2 regions of the Synechococcus sp. A15-127 genome follow, and region 2 is predicted to be linked to the other one. Evidence: predicted binding sites of a transcription regulator. Region 2 holds the regulator's gene; the other holds the start of a gene.
The links. The regulator HrcA, encoded in region 2, represses chaperone genes, less so after heat shock. The targets are predictions, from matches to a motif close to TTAGCACTCNNNNNNNNNGAGTGCTAA.
Positions count from the first base shown of each region.

Region 1 (10,876 bases), 300 kb from region 2:
GCGCGATCATCACCACGGAGAACATCGAGTCCCGCGCCAGAGTGGGATTGGCCTCACCGGTGAGCATCGTGCTGGCCACCAGGGCCAGTTCGATCGTCATCACCGCACCGGTGAGCACCAGGGTTCCATAGGGCTGGCCCACCAGTTCGGCCACCCGGTCCGCCTGGGCCGCCACGCTGTTCGACAACAGCAGCACCACGCTGCTCAGCAGCACCAGACCGGAAAGAACCGTCGCCGTCGGCTGCACGAGCAACCACGCCATGGTTCCACCGAGTTCGATCGCTGCCAGGGCTCCCAGGCCGATCAGCAGAGGCAACAGCAGGCTCAGCAGGCTGCCGGCACGGTTGGGGCGCCCGGCTGCCTCAGCCATGGAGCCGTTGCGTGATCACCGGCAGCACGGCCCGGCTGGTCTCAAGGATGTGGTCGGCCCCGGCCTGCCGCAGCTGCTCGTGATATGCGGCGCGCTTCGTCACATGCGGTGGCGCCACCGCCAGGCTGCACCAGGGCCAGTCCGGACGTTGAAGTCGGGCTTGGACGACCGTGCGCACGTCGGCGACCGTGTCGCCGAGATAGGCGATCCGTCCGGGCCGCTCGCCGGCGGCCAGTTGGTCGGCGAGGCGGATCAGGCCGGTCGGATCCGGCTTGTCCGGGGCATCACCCATGGCGATCAGAGGGGGATCCACCAGCCCCAGCCGTTGCTGCAGCACGAAACGGGCCGATGGGGGCTCGGCGCCACTCACGAAGCCCCAGCGGATACCGGCGGCGCTGAGGTCGTCGAACAGCTGTGGCTCCACCAGCAGGGGTTCATCACCGATGAAGCCACGCCAGTTGCCCGGGTCTCCCTGTGGATCCCCGCCGAAGTAGAAGTCGCTGAAGATGCCGATCAGGGCGTCGCGCTCCGGCACGCCGGCACCGCGGCGACGCAACAGCTCGAGGCTGGCGTCCCAGTCGTTGTTCCAGGACCCCTCGGCCTTGAGCCCGTCGATGTCGGCGGCGCTGGGCCTCCAGCCGCTGTAATGGGCCACCGTCTCCTGCAAGGCACGGCGGTAGCTGCCCGCTACATCGCGGATCACCCCGTCGATGTCGAACAGCAGGATGGTGAACGAACCCAGGGCCTGCAAGGGAAGAGCGGCTGGTAGGTTAGTTGTTTGTACAGATCTTTTGAGCGCTGACAGCATGACGGTCACCGAAGGCGCCGCCACCCCTGAACAGGAGGTCGAGACGGCTGCGGTTGAAACGGCTGCGGTTGAAACGGCTGCGGTTGAAACGGCTGCTGTCGAGACGGCCACTGCTGCGGAAGCAACGACAGAGAAGGAACCGACCGGCGAGAACGAGGGCGAGAGCCGGCCTGTGCTGAGGGGCGGGCACGCTGCGCTGGCATCCGCCACCATCGACGCCGATGGCGTGCCCTCCGGCTACACCCCCAAGGCGGATGAAGGACGCTTCCTTCTGAAGATTCTCTGGTTGCCGGACAACGTCGCCCTGGCGGTCGATCAGATCGTGGGCGGTGGTCCTAGCCCACTGACGTCATATTTCTTCTGGCCCCGTGAGGATGCCTGGGAGACCCTGAAGACCGAACTCGAAGGCAAGAGCTGGATCACCGACAACGAACGCGTTGAGGTGCTCAACAAGGCCACGGAAGTGATCAACTACTGGCAGGAGGAAGGCAAGGGCAAGAGCCTTGATGAGGCCAAGCTCAAGTTTCCTGATGTCACCTTTTGCGGTACCGCTTGATTCTTCGCAATCAACATTGTTTCGCCGGTCCGCTGTTGCAGTGGACCGGTTTTTTTGTGCTCTTGGCCAATAAAAAACCCCGGAAGCAACGCTCCCGGGGACATAGATCAATGAACGGAAGAACGATCAGCCAGCAACCTTGCTGGCCTGCATGCGGGCGCGGGCGACATTGAGCTGCTGCTGAGCTTTCAGCTTCTCGGGGGATGCGGGCTTCCCTTCCATGCCGGCCACCGTGCTGCTGGCGGACTGGAACTCTGCATCGGCGGAGTTGCCGTCGATGCTGCTGCCCAGTTCGGCACCGTTCACCAGAACAGTGACCTCGTCGGCATCCACCTCAGCGAAACCTCCCATCAGGGCGATGGAACTCCAGCCGCTGTTGGTGCGGACGCGGAGAACACCGACATCAATCGCCGTCAACAAAGAGATATGGCCCGGCAGGATGCCGAGCTGGCCTGTGGTGCTGGGCAGAATCACTTCATCAGCGCTGCCGTCGAACACGTTCTGGTCCGTGGCCAGAACGCGCAGGGTTAGAGAACCGCTCATCAGTTGGCCTCAGCAGCGATCTTCTCGGCCTTGGCCTTGGCCTGATCGATGTTGCCAACCAGGTAGAAGGCCTGCTCGGGCAGGTGGTCCAGCTCACCGGAAAGGATCTGGTTGAAGCCGGAGATGGTCTCATCCAGCTTCACGTAGACGCCGGACATGCCGGTGAAGATCTCAGCCACAAAGAAGGGCTGGGAGAGGAACTTCTCCACCTTGCGGGCTCGGTTGACGGTCTGACGGTCCTCCTCGGAGAGTTCGTCGAGACCGAGAATCGCGATGATGTCCTGAAGCTCCTTGTAGCGCTGCAGGGTCGACTGCACAGCGCGGGCGGTGCGGTAGTGGTCATCACCCACAACGGCCGGCTGAAGCATGGTGCTGGTGGAATCCAGAGGATCCACAGCGGGATAGATGCCTTTGGATGCCAGGGCGCGGTTGAGCACCGTGGTGGCGTCCAGGTGGGCGAAGGTGGTGGCGGGAGCCGGGTCGGTGAGGTCGTCAGCAGGGACGTAGACGGCCTGGATCGACGTGATCGAACCTTCCACGGTGGAGGCGACGCGCTCCTGCAGGGTGCCGACGTCGGTGCCGAGAGTGGGCTGGTAGCCCACAGCGGACGGCATGCGGCCCAGCAGAGCGGACACTTCGGAGCCGGCCTGCACGAAGCGGAAGATGTTGTCGACGAACAGCAGCACGTCCTGCTTGTTCACGTCACGGAAGTGCTCCGCCATGGTCAGAGCGGAGAGGCCCACGCGCATGCGGGCGCCGGGGGGCTCGTTCATCTGGCCGTAGCAGAGAGCCACCTTCGACTTGGAGAGGTCGTCGGAGTTGATCACTCCGGACTCCTTGAATTCCTCGTAGAGGTCGTTGCCCTCACGGGTGCGCTCACCCACTCCGCCGAACACGGACACACCACCGTGTTCCTTGGCGATGTTGTTGATCAGTTCCTGAATCAGAACGGTCTTGCCGACACCGGCACCACCGAACAGGCCGACCTTGCCTCCCTGGCGGTAGGGAGCCAGCAGGTCGATCACCTTGATGCCGGTCTCGAACACCCGGGGCTTGGTCTCCAGCTCGGTGAGCTTGGGAGCTTCGCGGTGGATGGGAGCTGTGGCGGAGGCGTTGACGGGGCCCTGCTCGTCAACAGGCTCGCCGAGAACGTTGAAGATGCGGCCGAGAGTGGCTTCTCCGACAGGCACGGTAATCGGGGAGCCGGTGTCGACGGCTTCCATGCCGCGCACCAGACCGTCGGTGCCGCTCATGGCAACGGCGCGGACGCGGTGATCGCCCAGCAGCTGCTGAACTTCGGCGGTCAGAGCGACGTCCTGACCGGCGGTGTTCTTCGCCTCGATGCGCAGAGCGTTGTAGATCTTCGGCAGTTTCCCGGCTGGGAATTCCACGTCCAGAACCGGGCCAATCACCTGGCGAACCACGCCCTTGGTGCCGGCGGATGCAGGAGCAGAAGCGACCATAAGAAGAAGGGATTCGGGAGCAGGCGCAGCGCGCTCGGGCCCATTCGGAGCGGCGCAACCTTACCACTGCTGTGGTGGACCCTCCCCGGTTCGGTCACCCGCACAGTCAGGGTGCTGGTGGAGGGGCAGGGAGAATGAATAAGTTGGCACTCGTTGGCATCGAGTGCTAGCTCGTGTCGATGTGTGGCGCTGCGGCGCCCTGTCCCTGCCCCTGTAAGAACCCATGGCAGCTGTTTCCCTCAGCGTCTCGACCGTCAAGCCTCTCGGTGACCGCATCTTCATCAAGGTGTCCGCCTCCGAAGAGACCACCGCCGGCGGCATCTTTCTGCCTGACACCGCCCAGGAAAAGCCCCAGGTGGGCGAAGTGGTCCAGGTGGGTCCCGGCAAGCGCAACGACGACGGCAGTCGTCAGGCCCCCGAGGTCGGCGTCGGCGACAAGGTGCTCTACAGCAAGTACGCCGGTACTGACATCAAGCTCAGCGGCGACGAGTACGTGCTCCTGTCCGAGAAGGACATCCTGGCTGTCGTCAGCTGACGCGGTTGTCCGCTGACGCCCAGCACTTTCCAATCACCCCACTTCATTCATAAGGACACGCCTTCCATGGCCAAGCGCATCATTTACAACGAGAACGCCCGCCGCGCTCTCGAAAAAGGCATCGACATCCTGGCCGAGTCCGTTGCCGTGACCCTCGGACCCAAGGGTCGCAACGTCGTGCTGGAGAAGAAGTTCGGCGCTCCTCAGATCATCAATGACGGTGTCACCATCGCCAAGGAGATCGAGCTCGAAGATCACATCGAGAACACCGGTGTCGCCCTGATCCGTCAGGCCGCGTCCAAGACCAACGACGCCGCCGGTGACGGCACCACCACGGCCACCGTTCTGGCCCACGCCATGGTCAAGGCGGGTCTGCGCAACGTGGCTGCCGGTGCGAACGCCATCACCCTCAAGAAGGGCATCGACAAGGCCTCCGATTTCCTGGTCGGCAAGATCAAGGAGCAGGCCAAGCCCATCGCTGACAGCGGTGCCATCGCCCAGGTGGGCACCATCTCCGCCGGTAACGACGAGGAAGTCGGCCAGATGATCGCCGACGCCATGGACAAGGTCGGCAAGGAAGGCGTGATTTCCCTGGAAGAGGGCAAGTCCATGGAGACCGAACTGGAGGTCACCGAGGGCATGCGCTTCGACAAGGGCTACATCTCCCCCTATTTCGCCACCGACACCGAGCGGATGGAAGCGGTGCTCGACGAGCCCTACATCTTGCTCACCGACAAGAAGATCGGCCTGGTGCAGGACCTGGTGCCTGTTCTGGAGCAGATCGCCCGCACCGGCAAGCCCCTGCTGATCATCGCCGAGGACATCGAGAAGGAAGCGCTCGCCACCCTGGTGGTGAACCGCATCCGTGGTGTGCTGAACGTGGCTGCCGTCAAGGCTCCCGGTTTCGGTGACCGCCGCAAGGCCATGCTCGAGGACATGGCGGTGCTGACCAACGGTCAGCTGATCACCGAGGACGCCGGCCTCAAGCTGGAGAACGCCAAGCTGGAGATGCTGGGCACAGCCCGCCGCATCACCATCAACAAGGACACCACCACCATCGTGGCCGAGGGCAACGAGGTGGCTGTCGGCGCCCGCTGCGAGCAGATCAAGAAGCAGATGGATGAGACCGACTCCACCTACGACAAGGAGAAGCTGCAGGAGCGTCTGGCCAAGCTGGCCGGTGGCGTTGCTGTGGTGAAGGTCGGTGCAGCCACCGAGACCGAGATGAAGGACAAGAAGCTTCGTCTTGAGGACGCCATCAACGCCACCAAGGCGGCTGTCGAGGAGGGCATCGTCCCTGGTGGCGGCACCACCCTGGCCCACCTGGCTCCAGCTCTCGAGGAGTGGGCCAACGGCAACCTCTCCGGTGAGGAGCTGATCGGTGCCAACATCGTGGCTGCGGCTCTCACCGCTCCGCTGATGCGCATCGCTGAAAATGCCGGTGCCAACGGCGCCGTCGTGGCAGAGAACGTCAAGTCCCGCTCCATCAGCGAGGGCTACAACGCTGCCACAGGTGATTACGTCGACATGCTGGCTGCCGGCATCGTCGATCCTGCCAAAGTGACGCGCTCCGGTCTGCAGAATGCCGCCTCCATCGCCGGCATGGTGCTGACCACCGAGTGCATCGTGGCTGACCTGCCCGAGAAGAAGGACGCAGCTCCCGCCGGCGGCGGCATGGGCGGCGGCGACTTCGACTACTGATCCAGTCGATCAACCTGGTGATCATCCGGCCCCCGCTTTAGCGGGGGCTTTTTTCATGGCTGCGGTCGTCAGCGCCAGCCCGTTGGCACGCGTGGGCCGAACCGTCGGCGGGCCCAGTCGTAGGTGGGGGCGAAGAAGGCGCGCATGTCGTTCAACACCGCATCCAGCCCCTCCACTGTTTCGCTCTGCTTGGGTGAGGCATGCACGACGCGGTTGAACTGTGGCGTCAGGGCAGGAGCCTCGAGAAAGTCGGTGAGCCGGTTGATCTCGCTCTGTTGGAACAGTGTTTCGTAGAAGCCGTAGAAGATCTCCTCCGAGGGGAAGACCGCCTCGAGGGTCTCGGCCATCCGCTCGTAGGTGGTGCGCGACCGGCAGTTGGGTTTGCGGTAGAAGCTGCGCAGCTGGCTCACTTCCTGCTCGGCTGTAGCCCTGGCTGCGTTCTGCCGTTCATGCCGCAGCCGGTTGCGCATGCGCAGTTGTGACCAGGCCCGTTCGACGGGATCGCGCATCAGCAGGATCACCCGGATCGTGAATCCCCGGGCTGTCATCCCTTCACGGATCAGCTCGAAGCTGCTCTGAGGAAGCATCGAGTAGGCCGGGGTGATGTCGCCGACATGGGTGACCGCGGCCTCCCGCAGATGCAGGTAATCGAAATGGTTGAAGTACAGCTCCGGTGAGAGGCGCATCGCCTCCTGCAACCGGATCAGGTCCAGCTTTCCCTTGCGGCGTCGCCGGATCATGGCCTTCGCCGGATTGTTCCTGCGCTGGGCGACCAGCTTGTTGAACACGTGGAATTCCTTGATCCCGCCGTTGCTGAACCAGGAGGTCCCCGACAGTTCCGACTCCAGCCAGGTGGTGCCGCATTTCTGGGCTCCCACCCCGAGCAGGAAGATCTTGCCGGCTTCGCAGCGGCTCAACCCAGCCAGCCGGCACTGAGGATCACGGCGAGGCTCAGGAATACCGCCAGGCAGATCCAGGTGGCGCGGTTGAGCGTGGCTTCGGCGCTGCTGGCGCTGCTGAACATCGAGCTGCCGCTCGCCGCCAGGCCGCCCATGCCGCCCCCTTTGGGACTGTGCAGCAGCACGAGAAGGATGAGCAGCAGGCCGGTGCCGATCCAGGTCCAGGACAGAATCGTGGTGAGCATCGCGTTCAGACGGTCAGGGGGAGACGGGCGGAGATGGCGTCGCGGTCGACCCCAGCCATCGGCTCGATCAGGCTGCGGCCTGTCATCGCTTCCGGTTGAGGCAGGCTGAGGATCTCCAGCAGGGTGGGGGCAATGTCGGCCAGGCCACCATCACCGCGCAGCTGGATGGAATTGCCATGGCCGGGCAGCTTGCGCCGTTCCCCCTCCACCAGGATCACCGGCACCGGGTTGGTGGTGTGGGCGGTCCAGGCGGCACCGTCAGGACCCTGCATCAGTTCGGCGTTGCCGTGATCAGCGGTGATCAGCATCGTTCCTCCCATGCGGCCCACAGCGTCGAGCAGACGGCCGATGCAGCGATCCACCGTGGCGATCGCTTCGGTGGCGGCCTCCATCACACCGGTGTGACCCACCATGTCGGGGTTGGCGTAGTTGATCACCACCAGGGTGTAGATCCCCTTCTCGATGGCGGCGATGCAGCTGTCGGTGAGTTGATCGGCGGACATCGCCGGTGAGAGGTCATAGGTGGCCACCCGGGGGGAGGGCACCAGGTGGCGATCCTCACCCGCTAGCGGTTTCTCGATGCCCCCGTTCATGAAATAGGTGACGTGTGGGTATTTCTCCGTTTCAGCCGTGCGGTACTGGCGCAGCCCCTGGCCGGCCACCACCTGACCCAGCAGGTCGTCGAGGGGTTCGGGGGGGAAGGCCACCACCACGGGCAGGTCCTGCTCCACCTGGGTGAAGGTGACCACATCGAGCTTCGGGGTGTGGCGGCGCTGGAAGCCGTCGTGGGAGGGCAGACACAGGGTCTGAACAATCTGACGGGCGCGGTCGGGGCGGAAGTTGAAGAGCAGCACGGCATCACCGTCCTGCATCACCACGTCCTGCAGGCGCACAGGCTCGAGGAATTCATCGGTGGTTCCGCCGGCATAGCTGGCGCTGAGCACCTGCTCCGGGCTGCTGTCGGTCCGAGGGCGATCAGGATCTGTGTAGAGGTCGTAGGCCTTTTCCGTGCGCTCCCAGCGCTTGTCCCGGTCCATGGCCCAGTAACGGCCGCAGAGGCTGGCGACGACCCCGACACCCGCGGCGTCGATCGCCGCCTGCACCTGGTTGATGTAACCCAGAGCGCTCTGGGTGGGTGTGTCGCGGCCGTCGGTGATGGCATGAATCGCCAGGCGGCTGATGCCGCTGTCGGCGGCCCAGCGAATCAGGCCGCAGAGGTGATCCACATGGCTGTGTACACCACCGTCGGAGCAGAGACCGAGAAGATGCAGGGTGCCACCGTTGGTCTTCACCCGCTCGGCCAGCTCCTTCAGGGCCGGGGTGTGACGAAGCTGGCCATCGCGAACGGTATCGCTGATGCGCACCAGTTCCTGGCGGATGATCCGACCGGCACCGATGGTGAGGTGCCCCACCTCGGAATTGCCCATCTGCAGGTCCGGCAGTCCGACGTGGGAACCGCTTGCCTGGATCAGAGTGCTGGGATAGGCATGGCGGAGGGCCTCCATCACCGGCGTCTCAGCCGAGCGGATGGCGTTGTTGTCGGAGTCCTCCCGATGGCCCCAGCCATCCAGAATGGTGAGGACCACCGGAGCGACTGTTCCGGTCTGGCCTGAACCGCTGGTAGAGCTTTTGTTCACGTTCACCCGTGACGGTGGGTTCTTAAGACCTTTTGCAGAATCAACCTAACGCTCCATCCGTCTGCAGGCCTCACTTTCCCGGATTCACCACAACGTCACCGTTTCATGTCTTCCAAGGCCGACAACGAACGGATCGAGATTTTTTCCGAGCGGGAGCTGGGGCGGACCCTGGCACGGCTGGCCACGCAGATCCTGGAGACGGTGGAGGACAGCCGCACTCTGATGCTGCTGGGGATTCCCACCCGCGGCGTCCAGCTCTCGCGTGTGCTGGCCCGCGAGCTGGAGCGGCTCAGTGGCCATGCCATCGCCCAGGGCGCGATCGATCCCACGTTCCATCGGGATGATTTGGAGCGGATCGGCACCCGTCTGCCCCAGCTCACCACCCTTCCCAGCAGCGTTGAGGATCGCCAGGTGGTGCTGGTGGACGATGTGATCTTCACCGGACGGACGGTGCGGGCGTCCCTGGAGGCGTTGCAGAACTGGGGCCGTCCGCAGCGGGTGATGCTGCTGGCGCTCGTCGACCGGGGCCACCGCGAGCTGCCGATTCAGCCCGATTTCTGCGGTCGGGTCGTGCCCACCCGACGCAGCGAGACGATCGAGCTGCGGTTGCGGGATGTGGACGGGGAAGAAGGGGTGTTCCTGCGGCGGCTTAGCCGGCCGACTTGAGCTCGTCGGCGCGGAAGTGGGCCTTGTAGCGACCGAAGGCCACGATCACCGGAAGCGTCGGGCTGATCACACGCCCCTTCCAGTCGTTCAGCACATTCACCACATCGCCGCTCTGGCCCTGCATGTCGAAGGCCTCGCCGCGATGTTCAGGGTGGTTGAAGACCACGACCGATGTCTCGACCGTCACCTTGTCTCCCACCTGCATGGTCGTCGCGTCGTCAGTTTGTGCATTTTGTCACGGTCCCTCCGCAGGGCGTCGCAGGCAGAAGCTCTCCGGTCCGTCCTCCTCCACGGCTCCGCCGAGGTTGCTGCAGCTTTCCTGGAACGCTTCCCAGGGATCCATGCCGCTCACGAGGCGGTCGCGCACCGCTTCATCGAGTTCGGCCCCGGCGATCACATCCGGATTGGACGCGCCATGCTGCTGGTGTTCCTGGGTGCTGCGCAGGGCGTTGATGGCGCTTTCGATCGTGCGCCGGCTGCCGCTGGCCTGGTCCTGCCACCAGGGGTGATCGAGACGGTTGAGGCTGTCGAGGGCTTCCCACCAGCGTTGATCGGCCATCAGCTGTTCCAGCCGATCATTCTCGAGACGGTTGCGGTTCCAGACCTCCTGCAGTTGCTCACCCAGGCGTCCGCTGCCGGCGGGCCTGCCTTGGTCGAGGGGGGCCAACAGAGCGATGGCCGACTCCAGCTCGCCGTCGCGGAACAGCTCCAGTGCCTGTTCACGCAGGTCGTCGCGCCAACGGTTCAGAGTCTTGCGGTCCAGGCTTGCATCGCCGTGGCCGGACTGCACCAGCTGCTGCTGCAGGGCCAGGGCGGCGTGACGCTCGCCCCGATCCCACAGCCGCTGAGCCTGCTCACGGCGGCAGAGGGCCTGTTCTTCCGGAGCACCCTTCCCCAGCCAGCGCAGGGCTGCCAACTGCTCGCTGTAGCGCAGGCAGGCGTTCAGATCACCAACACGGGAAGCCTGTCGAAGCTTTCCGGGGAGCTGACCCTCCCACCAGTACGCACCAGCCGCAATGGCCATCACGACACCGGCGGTGGCAACGACCCAGAGCCGAAGCAGCAGGTGGCGGCGGGGCGCCAAGGATCTCAAGGTCACGCACTGCCACTGTTCTATGGATCTCCTGGCGTCGCTCCCATCCCCTGTGGACGGCGTGATCAGCGGACGGTTCCCAGTTGCAGGGCCGGGAGCTCGCGACCGCTGCGCAAATCGTGGATCTCCGCGATCAGTGCCGCATCCGCGTCGATCCTGATGCGCAGGCGCAGGCAGTCCTGGCCCGTCTCCCCCGGGGGATCCAGGGGCAGCACCGCAGGGTTGCCGGGCCATGGCTGGTGCCGGACCTCCCCGGCGTCGCTGCTGCGCAGGGTGGGAATCCCCTCCACGAAGACCACGTCATGACGCCCTTCGGTCTGGGGCTCCGCCAGCACCAGTTCCAGTTGCTCCTGGCCGCTG
Region 1 covers NZ_CP047948.1:1,987,470-1,998,345, reverse strand. The annotation lists gene SynA15127_RS10660 (calcium:proton antiporter) at 1-370, opposite strand, end outside; gene SynA15127_RS10655 (TIGR01548 family HAD-type hydrolase) at 363-1,121, opposite strand; gene SynA15127_RS10650 (30S ribosomal protein PSRP-3) at 1,177-1,734, shown strand; gene atpC (ATP synthase F1 subunit epsilon) at 1,861-2,277, opposite strand; gene atpD (F0F1 ATP synthase subunit beta) at 2,277-3,740, opposite strand; gene groES (co-chaperone GroES) at 3,964-4,275, shown strand; gene groL (chaperonin GroEL) at 4,342-5,976, shown strand; gene SynA15127_RS10625 (sulfotransferase domain-containing protein) at 6,045-6,893, opposite strand; gene secG (preprotein translocase subunit SecG) at 6,890-7,120, opposite strand; gene gpmI (2,3-bisphosphoglycerate-independent phosphoglycerate mutase) at 7,126-8,763, opposite strand; gene pyrR (bifunctional pyr operon transcriptional regulator/uracil phosphoribosyltransferase PyrR) at 8,863-9,423, shown strand; gene SynA15127_RS10605 (ferredoxin-thioredoxin reductase variable chain) at 9,407-9,628, opposite strand; gene SynA15127_RS10600 (hypothetical protein) at 9,659-10,507, opposite strand; gene SynA15127_RS10595 (Hsp70 family protein) at 10,582-10,876, opposite strand, start outside.
Region 1: the regulator HrcA is predicted to act here: its motif matches at 3,884-3,910, upstream of groES (co-chaperone GroES).

Region 2 (10,876 bases):
CCGATCGCCGGCGGACCGGGCAGAGACCATGGAGTGGTGACCACAACCCGAACCAGCAGAGCCAGGAGAGCCGCACAGACACCGCCGGAAACAAGGCGACGGAGATTCAGTCGATCGATCGCCTTGAGATCCTCGCGCTTGTTGACGAGCATGATCGCGAACAGGATCAGCACATTGATGGCACCGACGTAGACCAGCACCTGAGCGGCGGCCACGAAGCTGGCATTGAGCAGCAGATACAGGCCTGCCACCGCCATGAACACACCCCCCAGCAGGAATGCTGAGTAAACGATGTTGCTGAGCAGCACGACGCCGACGGCACCGATCACAACGACGGCGGACAACGCCAGGAAACAGATCAGCTCAGTGGTTCCGGCGATGGTCATGCGTCCCCCTGCTTGGCAGCCACAGAGGATTCTCCCGCATCCTTGCCGGTGGGCGGCGCCATTGATTCGAGCACTTCGGCAGGCAGACGACCGGCTCTGGGGCGATCCGCCGCCACACCGTGAGGGGACATTTCACCGGCGGGCAGGTACGCCAGTTCGCGCAGCGGCTGGACCGATGGATCGGTGGTGACGCTGGTTGGCAGACGGCCGAGCGCGACGTTGTCGTAGTTGAGGCTGTGGCGATCGAATGCCGCCAGCTCGTACTCCTCGGTCATCGAGAGGCAATTGGTTGGGCAGTACTCAACGCAGTTGCCGCAGAAGATGCAGACCCCGAAATCGATGGAATAGTTCCGCAGCTCCTTCTTCTTAGTGGCTTTGTTCATCACCCAGTCGACCACCGGCAGGTTGATCGGACAGACCCGGACGCACACCTCACAGGCGATGCACTTGTCGAACTCGTAGTGGATCCGTCCGCGATAACGCTCGGACGGGATCAACTTCTCGTAGGGGTACTGCACCGTCACTGGACGGCGCTTCATGTGATCGAAGGTGACCGCGAATCCCTGGGCCAGATTGCGGGCCGCATCCACCGCATCCCGGGTGTAGTCGCCGACCTGTCTGAGGAATCCGAACATGGATCGAGGGCTGGTGAAGAGGAAGGATGTGAAAAGCCTGCGCCCATGATGACGGCACAGGACCTTTAAGGAGGTTCAGGTCAGCCGCCGAAAGCGACGGGAAAGGCCAACTTGAGGGCTGCCGTCACCAGAAGGTTCACGAGAGCGAGAGGCAGGAGGAACTTCCAGCCCAAATCCAGCAGCTGATCGATGCGGACCCGTGGGGTGGTCCAACGCAGGAGGATGGCCACGAAGACGAGCAGATAGGCCTTCAGCACGGTCATCACGATGCCGACGGAACCGGTGATCACCTGAACCACCGGGGCATCCACGGATTGCCCGAGCCAACCAGCCAACCATTCCACGGGGATCGGGAAACCCCAGCCACCCAGGTACAGCACTGAAACCAGAACTGCCGAAAGCACGAGGTTGATGTAACCGGCCAGATAGAAGAGGGCAAATTTCATGCCGGCGTACTCGGTCTGATAGCCCGCCACCAGTTCTTCCTCTGCTTCAGGAAGGTCGAAGGGAAGTCGCTCACATTCGGCCAGGGCACAAATCCAGAAGATCAGGAAGCCCACCGGCTGACGCCAGATGTTCCAGCTGAGAATGCCAGCCCCCGTCTGCTGACTGACGATGTCAACGGTGCTGAGCGAGTTGCTCATCATCACGATGGCCAGCACGGCCAGGGCAAGCGGGATCTCGTAACTGATCGATTGAGCGGCGGCGCGCAATCCACCCAACAGCGAGTACTTGTTATTGGAGGCATAGCCACTCATCAACAGGCCGATGGGTTGGATGCTGCTGAAGGAGATCCAGAGAAAAATGCCAACGCCGACGTTGCTGATCAGCAGGTTCTGGCCGAAGGGGATGATCAGCCAGGAGATGATCACCGGGATCACCACCAGCACTGGCCCAAGCGTGAACAGGAGACTGTCGGCCCGCGCCGGAATGATGTCCTCCTTCACCAGCAGCTTGAGGCCGTCAGCCAGCGGCTGAAGAACACCGAGGGCACCGGCGTACTCGGGTCCGATGCGCTGCTGGACGGCGGCGGAGATCTTGCGCTCCAGCCAGACGGACACCAGCACACCGACCACAGCTGCGATCAGCACCAGCAGCATCGGCAGAGGAAGCCAGAGCAGACGGGCCACGTCCGCTGAGAGTCCCAGGCCTTCGAGGGCCTGACTGAAACTCGATTCCAGGTCCAGTCCCGGGCTCACCATGGTGTCGTCGGAAGTGCCTGCAACTTAGGCGGCCGCAGCCGGTTCACGCTCGCTGATGGGCGTCCAGGAGCGTGGTTCGGAGCCTGAATAGATCTGCGAGGGCCGGAAAATACGGTTGGCACCGAGTTGCTCACGCCAGTGGGCGAGCCAGCCGGCCACCCGCGCGATGGCGAACACCGGTGTGAACAGATCTCGGGGAATTCCAAGCTTGCGGTACACAAGCCCGGAATAGAAATCGACGTTGGGATAGATGCCCTTGGCCCCCAGTCGGGACTCGGCCGCCACCTCCAGCCCCCGTGCCACGTCGTAGAGGCCGTCATGGCCGAAACGGGCGAACATCTCCTCAGCAAGAACCTGGAGGATCACGGCGCGGGGATCCTTCACCCGGTACTCACGATGGCCGAACCCCATGATCTTCCGCTTCGCGGCCATCGCCTCATCGAGGTAGTTGCCGGCGTTCTCCGCTGAGCCGATCTGCTCGAGCATGGCGAGCACATCCTCGTTGGCACCTCCATGCAATGGGCCGGCCAAGGTGCCCACGGCAGACGCCACCACGGCGTACGGGTCCGTGAGGGTGCTGGCGGTGACGCGGGCGCTGAAGGTGCTGGCGTTGAGGCTGTGCTCGGCGTGCAGGATCAGGCAGCGATCGAAGATCCTGGCGGCCAGGGAGTCCGGCTCCCGCTCCGTGAGCATGTAGAGGAAATTGGCGGAGTAGGCCAGATCGTCCCGGGGCTGGATCGGATCCTGGCCCTTCCGGATGAGCTGAAAAGCCGCCACCATCGTCGGGATCTTGGCGATCAGCCTGACCACGGCGTCATAGATGTACTGCGGGTCATCGATCGCCCGCCGGGAATAGAACAGTCCCAACGAGGCGGCGCTCGACTGCAGCGCGTCCATCGGATGGCCGGAGGCCGGGAAGCACTTCATCATGTCTCTCACCCGGAAGCTCACCCGCCGGTGCATCTGTACCTCGTGCTCGAAGGCCTCGAGCTGATCGTGCGTGGGCAGCTCACCCCAGATCAACAGGAACGCGGTCTCGAGAAAACTGCTGTTGGCCGCCAGGTCATCCACCGGGATCCCCCGGTAGGTGAGCAGGCCCTTCTGACCATCGATGTCGCAGATGGCGGACTGGGTGGCCGGAACACCGTCCAGGCCGGGTCGAAGTTCGATTCCGGTGCGCGCATGGCGCAGTTCGCCGGACTGCTGCTGTGCCAACGCCTCGATGCCGCTACTGGCAACCTAAGCCGGAGCGTCTGAGCCCAGCAGCAGTCCAGGCCGCAGCAGGGCCTGCAGCTGCCAGCTCCCGCCGGAACCTTGCAGTTGGATGACTCCGGCCTTGCGCAGCGCCAGGGAGCCCGGCACCAGACCCAGCAGGGAGCAGGCCAGATCGCTGAGATCAGGCTCATGGCCCACCAAACCAACCCGCCCGCTCAAGGCCTGCACCAGAGAGGCGGCCGCACCACCGGGCTGAAGCCAGGGGTGCGGCTCCAGCTGAGGGCTGAGGCCGGCCTCGCAGGCGATCTGCGCGGTCTCCAGTGCCCGCCGGTAAGGACTGGTGATCAAGCGCTCCACACAAACACCGCGGGACACGAGTGCGGCGATGACGGCCTGGGTCCGCTGGCGCCCCCGGGCGGTGAGAGCCCGATCCGGATGATCCAGCCCACCGGGACGCTCCTCGGCGATGCCATGCCGCAGCAGCAGCAGTTCAACCGAGTTCGAGGCGGGCATGCATCGGCAGCACGGAGCGGTTCCCATCGTTGTGATCACTCTCCAGCGCCAGGGCGAGACCTTTGACCCTCGCCTGAAGCGGATCACCCGAGAGTGCCTGCACCAGCCTCCACGGGTACCAGCGGCCCAGCAGGCTGCGGGCCGGTTGATCCGCCAGCAGCAAGGTCTGACTCGCCGCTTCGGCCCCATGAAGGGCACGCCACTGGTTCTGACGATCCGAGATGCCTCGCGATTCCCTGCGACGCTCAAGCGCAGCCAGGGAATCTCCCCACCAGTCGAGATCCGCCTCACCGGCACTGGCGACGGCGAGCTGGGCGTCCAGCCCCTCTCCGCGTCCTCGCTGACGCACCAGCCGCGTCCAGACCTGCAGCGTTTCGCCGTCTCCGGAGAGCTCGGAGCGGGCCAGCCCCTCCTCCTGCAATCGGTCGTTCAGCGATGACCGGGTCGGATGGCCAGGACGGGTGGCCAGCAGCCAGCTCTCCGCCTGCTGCAACCACAGCAGCGGTCCGTCATCAAGGCGAGCGATCTGACCCGCCGCAGGCTGATCGGAGAGGACATGCCGAAGCAGGGGACCCACCCACTGCACCAAGGGGTGGTCATCGTCGGCACGGATCAGACGACCAGGATCCTGCAGCTGCGCCAGCCAAACGGGGCGTCCGACCGCTGCGGGAATCAGCCCATCGGCCGGTGCCCAGGAGGCAATGTCCAGAGGGCCGCGGAAACGCAGCAGACCATCCACTGCCAGATCACGACCGTCCGGATGCAGCCGGGCCACGAGCCCCTCAAGATCAGGCCGGTCGGCAAGGGCCGCCGGCAGCTGGAACCAGTGCTCCAGAGCTGAGGGAGACACGGTCATCAGGGCGACCCCCTGACCCAGCTCCTCCAGCTGACGCTGTAACTGCGCATCCCCCAGCTGGTGCTGATCCTGGAGTTGAGACACATCCAGGGCCTGTTCCAGCACGCCGCGACCTGACGCGAGCAGCAGCAGATCGTCATCGATCAGCGTCGTGGCCAGAGGAACCGGAGCCCTGCCCTGCAAAGCCCCACGGCCACTGATCAGACCCATGCCGCGGTAGCTGGTCACCTGCAGGTCGGTCCCGGCCAGGCTGCGGGTTTGCCAGAAACGCTGCAGAAAGAGTCGGGCGCCATCGCTGCTGCGGCTGGAGAGAGCCAGGATCCAGCCGGGATCGGATCCGGATCCGTCGGCATCCAGCAGGGTGAGGCTGACATCCGAGCCGAGCCAGGAGGCCAGCTCGGAGTCGTAATCCAGGCCTGCCAGAGCGAAGACGCCCTCACGCCAGCGACGTGCGGCGTCTCGCGCCTGTCGTCGTTCCGATGCGGGAGCCACCGCCTGGACATAGGCCGGCAGACGGGACGGATCCGCCAACCAATGAAGGGAAAGAGCCGCCTGACGGGGCACAAAGCGGGCAGCACGAGGCAGCTCCGGCGACGCCTCCGCCAAGCGGAGCGGGCTGCGGCGGTCCATGGCCCACAGCACGCCGAGCGTGATCAGCAACAGGGAGAGCAGCACTGCGATCAGCGCACTCAGAAAGGGGCGGGCCTTCATGGGCCTGCAACATCGTGTGACTTCATCTTTGTCCATCGCCGCAGAATGGCGCCATGGCAGACCTTCATCCCCGACCGATCACCGCTGCGGAGCTGCAGCGATGGATCGAAAGTGGCGACAACCCTCCGCAGCTGGTGGACGTGCGGGAAGACGCCGAACTGGCCATCGCGCCTTTCCCTGCTGAGGTGGTTCATCTGCCGCTGAGCCGTTCCGGGGACTGGCTCGACACGGTTCCTTCGCGACTTCCGGCCGACCGCCCCGTGGTGGTGCTGTGCCATGCCGGTGTGCGCAGCCAGCATTTCGGCCTGTGGCTGTTGGAACAGAAGAGGCACGGAGAGGTGTGGAACCTTGAGGGTGGTATCGACGCCTGGAGCATGCAGGTGGATTCGCAGGTGCCCCGTTACTGATGAAGCCCCTGTCCGCACGACAACGACAGGTGCTGCAGGCGACGGTCCACCACTATGTGGACACGATCGAACCCGTAGGCAGCCGCACCCTGGTGCAACGCTTCGGCATTCCCGCAAGCTCCGCCACGGTGCGGTCCGCGATGGGCGTTCTTGAGCAGCGCGGACTGCTGACGCAGCCGCACACCTCCGCCGGACGGGTTCCCAGCCCGCTGGGCTACCGCCACTACGTCGACTGCCTGCTGCCGGAACCCGGGTCAGCGGTGCAGCTGCTGGAACGGGAGCTGGCGGGCCTCAGCCTGCGCTGGGCGGCCCTCGACGATCTGCTGCTGCAACTGGCGCGACGACTGACGGACTTCACAGGGCTGATGAGTCTGATCACCCGTCCGGCCCCTCCCCGCAACCAGCTGGAAGCTGTGCGCCTGGTGAAGAGCGGAGACAGGCTTCTAGTGCTGCTGGTCGAGGACAGCGGCCGGGCCAGCCACCTCAACCTGAGGCTTCCCCATGGAGCTGCCGAGGAACTAGCGGCGATGGAGCGCTGGACCGATCGACAGCTGGAACAGGGAGCTCTGAACTGGGATGCCTTGCCGCCACAGCTGCAACGAAGCGGAGGCGTGCTGCGCAGCGCCCTGGATCAACCCACACCGACCGGAGGCGAACCGACGGTGGTCCATGGATTTTCGCGACTTGCAGCAGAGCCCGAATTCCACAGCGCCAGTGATCTGAGACCGCTCCTGGAACTGATCGATGAGCGTCCCGAAGCGCTGGTCAATCAGGGAAGTCAGGCCCGGGTCTGGATCGGTGAGGAGCATCCCCATACCGCGCTCCAGACCTGCTCGGTCGTTCAGGCTCCCTACCGATGTGGATCCGAAGGCATCGGACAGGTGGCCCTGGTGGGACCGATGCGAATGGCCTATGCCACAGCGAAAGCCGCTGTCCAGCGGGTGGCACGCCACCTTGAGCTGTTGCTCAGCTGAACGGCCGCGGCCTCAGAGCTGGTCCCCCAGCTTCTCCGCCACGGTGTTGACGTCCTTGTCGCCGCGACCGGAGCAGTTGATCACGATCTCGCTGCCCTCAGAAAGCGTGGGACAGAGGGTCTCCAGCCAGGCGAAGGCATGGGCGGTCTCAAGGGCCGGAATGATGCCCTCCAGTTCGCTGACCAGACGCAGGGCATCGAGCGCCTGCTGATCGGTGACGGCGCCGTACTCAGCCCGACCGATCTCCCGCAGATAGCTGTGCTCGGGGCCGACACCGGGGTAATCCAGTCCAGCACTGATGGAGTGGGCTTCCTGAACCTGTCCGTCTCCGTCCTGGAGCAGCAGACTCATGGCGCCATGCAGCACACCCGCACGCCCCTCGGTGATGGTGGCGGCGTGACGACCGGTGTCGACGCCATCACCAGCGGCCTCCACGCCGATCAACCGAACTGAGGTGTCCTGCACAAAGGGGTGGAACAGTCCCATCGCATTGGAGCCACCACCGACGCAGGCCAGAAGCACGTCCGGAAGGCGACCGAAGGCCTCCTGACACTGCTGCTTGGCCTCCTGACCGATCACCGCATGAAAATCACGCACCAGCATCGGGTAGGGGTGCGGACCGGCGACGGATCCGAGGATGTAGTGGGTGGTTTCAACGTTCGTGACCCAGTCGCGGATCGCTTCGCTGGTGGCGTCCTTGAGCGTTGCGGTGCCAGCGGTCACCGGTTGCACCGTGGCCCCCAGAAGACGCATCCGGAAGACGTTCAGAGCCTGACGGCGCATGTCCTCAGCGCCCATGTAAATGATGCAGTCCAGGCCGAAGCGGGCGCAGACGGTGGCTGTGGCCACACCGTGCTGACCGGCGCCTGTTTCGGCGATGATCCGCTTCTTGCCCATGCGCAGGGCCAGCAGGGCCTGACCCAGGGCGTTGTTGATCTTGTGAGCACCTGTGTGGTTGAGGTCCTCACGTTTCAGCCAGATGCGAGGGCCACCGTCACTGCGTCGGTAGTGGGCGGTGAGACGCTCGGCCTCGTACAGCGGTGTGGCCCGACCGACGTAGTTCTTCAGCAGCTGGTTCAGCTCGGCGGTGAAGTCTGGATCTTTCCAGGCCTGGGCGGCCGCCTGCTCCAGCTCCGCCAGAGCAGGCATGAGTGTTTCGGGAACGTACTGGCCACCGAAACGACCGAATCGACCGTGGGCTCCGGGACGCACCGATGGCTGCAGGCTGGATGGATCCGTAGTGCTGGTGGGGGGCAGGGTGCTGGTCACGGATCCACGGTGGAGCGTTGAATCAGCGTAAGCAGGCGATCACACGATGCCGCGGATCGCAGGCACGGATGCTCTGATCCCGAAACCCGGCCTGCTGCAACGCCGCCGGCATATCGAGGGCGAAATATTGCTCGATGTAAGGCTCCGTGCTTTTCAACAGCGTGGCCACCGGCGCCGGTAACAGCTGAAGAACAGAGGAGGCAGGATCCTGATCCACCATCACCAGCACCCCGCCTGGACGCAGCAGCCGTCCTGCTTCGGCGAGGACGGCGTGGGTCGCCTGCTGCGGCAGCTCATGGCAGACGAACTGCAGGCTGATCAGATCGACGGACCCCGATTCGAATCCGGTGCTCTCGGCAGCGCCATGGCACCACTCGGCCACCAGTCCCTGGCTGTCGCGCACCCTGGCCACCGCGAGCATGTCGGGTGAGAGATCCAGACCGATCACAGTCGGGCCATCGAACCCGGCGGCATCAGCACGCTGATTCAGCCAGATGGCGAGAGCCTGGGTGCTGACCCCCACAGAACAGCCCAGATCCACGACTCGGCGGATCGGGCCCTGCAGCAAGGGCTGAACAGCAGCATGGATGGCATCCCGCAGACGCGTCTGGGCCTGAGCTGGCGTCAGATCGTCGTCGGGCCAGACCCGCAGGGCCATGGCATCGGTGGCCTGCTCCGCCTCCGCTGCGGCCTGCCAGCAGAGATTGCCCTGCTCATAAGCGTGGAACCGGGCGCGGTAGTAGGCCGGTGGCGTGAGACCAGTGGTGGTGCTCGACTCCAGCAGCGGTGCAGCGGCCTGACGCAGCTCCTCGCGACGGGCTCGCCAGGGAATGCCGCTGCGCTCGGCGGTGCGGATGATCAGCTGCCGGGCCTGAAAGAACAGCGGCCGGCGCAGCAACCCGATCCCGATCAGCAGCTCGATCAAACGGCCCAGCCCTCGGCTGGAGTCAGCCCAGCGGGGAGTGGCGGCGGCATTGGTCATCGACAATGAGAGCGATTGCGAAAGGCGGATGCCGAAGGGCGGCTGGCAGGAATTCAGCAGCGCCGACAGTCTGCAGCGGCCCAGTGGCCCGTCGGCGGAGCCCCGGCCGAAAGCCGATCAGATGGTTCGGGTGCAGCCGACCCGCGGCGGCAAGGGGGGCAAGACGGTAACGATGATCCGCGGTCTGGAGCTTGACGCGAGCGGCCTCAAGGCACTGCTGAAGAAGCTCAAGACCCGCATCGGCAGCGGCGGCACAGCAAGAGACGGCGTGATCGAGCTGCAGGGCGATCAGGTGGACCTGGCACTGGACTGGCTGAAGGCCGAGGGCTACCGGCCGAAACGGGCTGGCGGTTAAGGGAGAATGGCCGCCACTTGAGCCCGTGGTGATGACCGCTGCTACCCCCAAGGCCTCCAACATCGTCTGGCACGAGGCGTCGGTGGACCGTTCAGCCCGGGCTGAGCAGCGGGGTCACCGCAGCGCCATCCTCTGGTTCACAGGGCTCTCCGGATCGGGCAAGAGCACCCTGGCCAACGCGGTGAATGCCGCTCTGTTCGAACAGGGGCTGGCCACGTACGTCCTCGACGGAGACAACGTGCGCCACGGGTTGTGCAAAGACCTCGGCTTCTCCGATGCCGACCGTGAGGAGAACATCCGCCGCATCGGCGAGGTCGCCAAGCTGTTTCTCGACTCCGGTGTGATCGTTCTGACCGCCTTCGTCTCCCCCTTCCGCGCTGACCGTGACAAGGCCCGCGCCTTGGTCGAGGACGGAGATTTCTTCGAGATCCACTGCGCCGCCGACCTCGACGTGTGTGAATCCCGCGATCCCAAGGGCCTGTATGCCAAAGCACGCGCTGGGGTGATCAAGGAGTTCACCGGAATCTCCAGCCCCTACGAGGCCCCGGAACATCCGGAACTGACCATCGACACCGGTGCTCAGGAGCTCTCCCAGTCCGTCGCCCTGGTGATCAACGCCCTGCAGTCGCAGGGGGTGATTCCTGTTGCATCGCATCAGCCAGGGATTTGATGCAACTGGCGACGGGAACCGCCAACAGCAATCCCAGCAGCTCTCCCAGCCCGTTGATGGCCCCGATGCGCGCTCCGAGGGGAAGCGAAATCAGCAGCCAGGCGGGCTGGAGCCCCACGATGCTTCCCATCAAGCGCGGCTGGATCACCTGATCAACCACCTGGCCCACCAGGATCGCCGCAACCAGCAGCTCCAGACCGGTGCGCGGATCCTGGATTCCGAGGATGGCGCTGACCAACACGATCGTGATTGCACTGGCATAGGGGATCAGCGTCGTGAAACCGATCAGCACGGCGAACAGCACGCCGTAGGGGATGTTCAGCACGGAAAACACCACCAGCTGACCGGCGCTGAGGATCAGGGCAAGGAGCACCTGCCCGGCGAAGTACCCCCGGAAGGTGCGCTCCAGGGTCGTGATCACCAGATCACGCCAGCGCTCCGGCAACCAGCGGGCGAGCCCCTGGGTGATCGAATCCCCCCCCAGCAGCAGAAACACAGCCAGCACCAGAACGATCACGGTGTTGATGGTCGTGCCGACCGTGGCACCGAGGATCGCCAGCAGACGCTGGCTGAGCTGGGTGACCACCCGACTCAGCTGGGTGACAAGGTCGCTGCTGAGATCCGCGAAATCAGCGGGCAGCCCGCGGTCCACCGCCCAGGCCTGGCCCCTGTTGATCAGTTGTTCGGCCGCCGCCAGCAGA
Region 2 covers NZ_CP047948.1:2,284,502-2,295,377, forward strand. The annotation lists gene SynA15127_RS12195 (NADH-quinone oxidoreductase subunit J) at 1-386, opposite strand, end outside; gene ndhI (NAD(P)H-quinone oxidoreductase subunit I) at 383-1,021, opposite strand; gene nuoH (NADH-quinone oxidoreductase subunit NuoH) at 1,102-2,220, opposite strand; gene SynA15127_RS12210 (citrate synthase) at 2,248-3,438, opposite strand; gene SynA15127_RS12215 (histidine phosphatase family protein) at 3,463-3,951, opposite strand; gene SynA15127_RS12220 (DUF3352 domain-containing protein) at 3,929-5,518, opposite strand; gene SynA15127_RS12225 (rhodanese-like domain-containing protein) at 5,572-5,925, shown strand; gene SynA15127_RS12230 (heat-inducible transcriptional repressor HrcA) at 5,925-6,899, shown strand; gene trpB (tryptophan synthase subunit beta) at 6,912-8,168, opposite strand; gene SynA15127_RS12240 (class I SAM-dependent methyltransferase) at 8,191-9,150, opposite strand; gene SynA15127_RS12245 (translation initiation factor) at 9,179-9,505, shown strand; gene cysC (adenylyl-sulfate kinase) at 9,537-10,175, shown strand; gene SynA15127_RS12255 (AI-2E family transporter) at 10,117-10,876, opposite strand, start outside.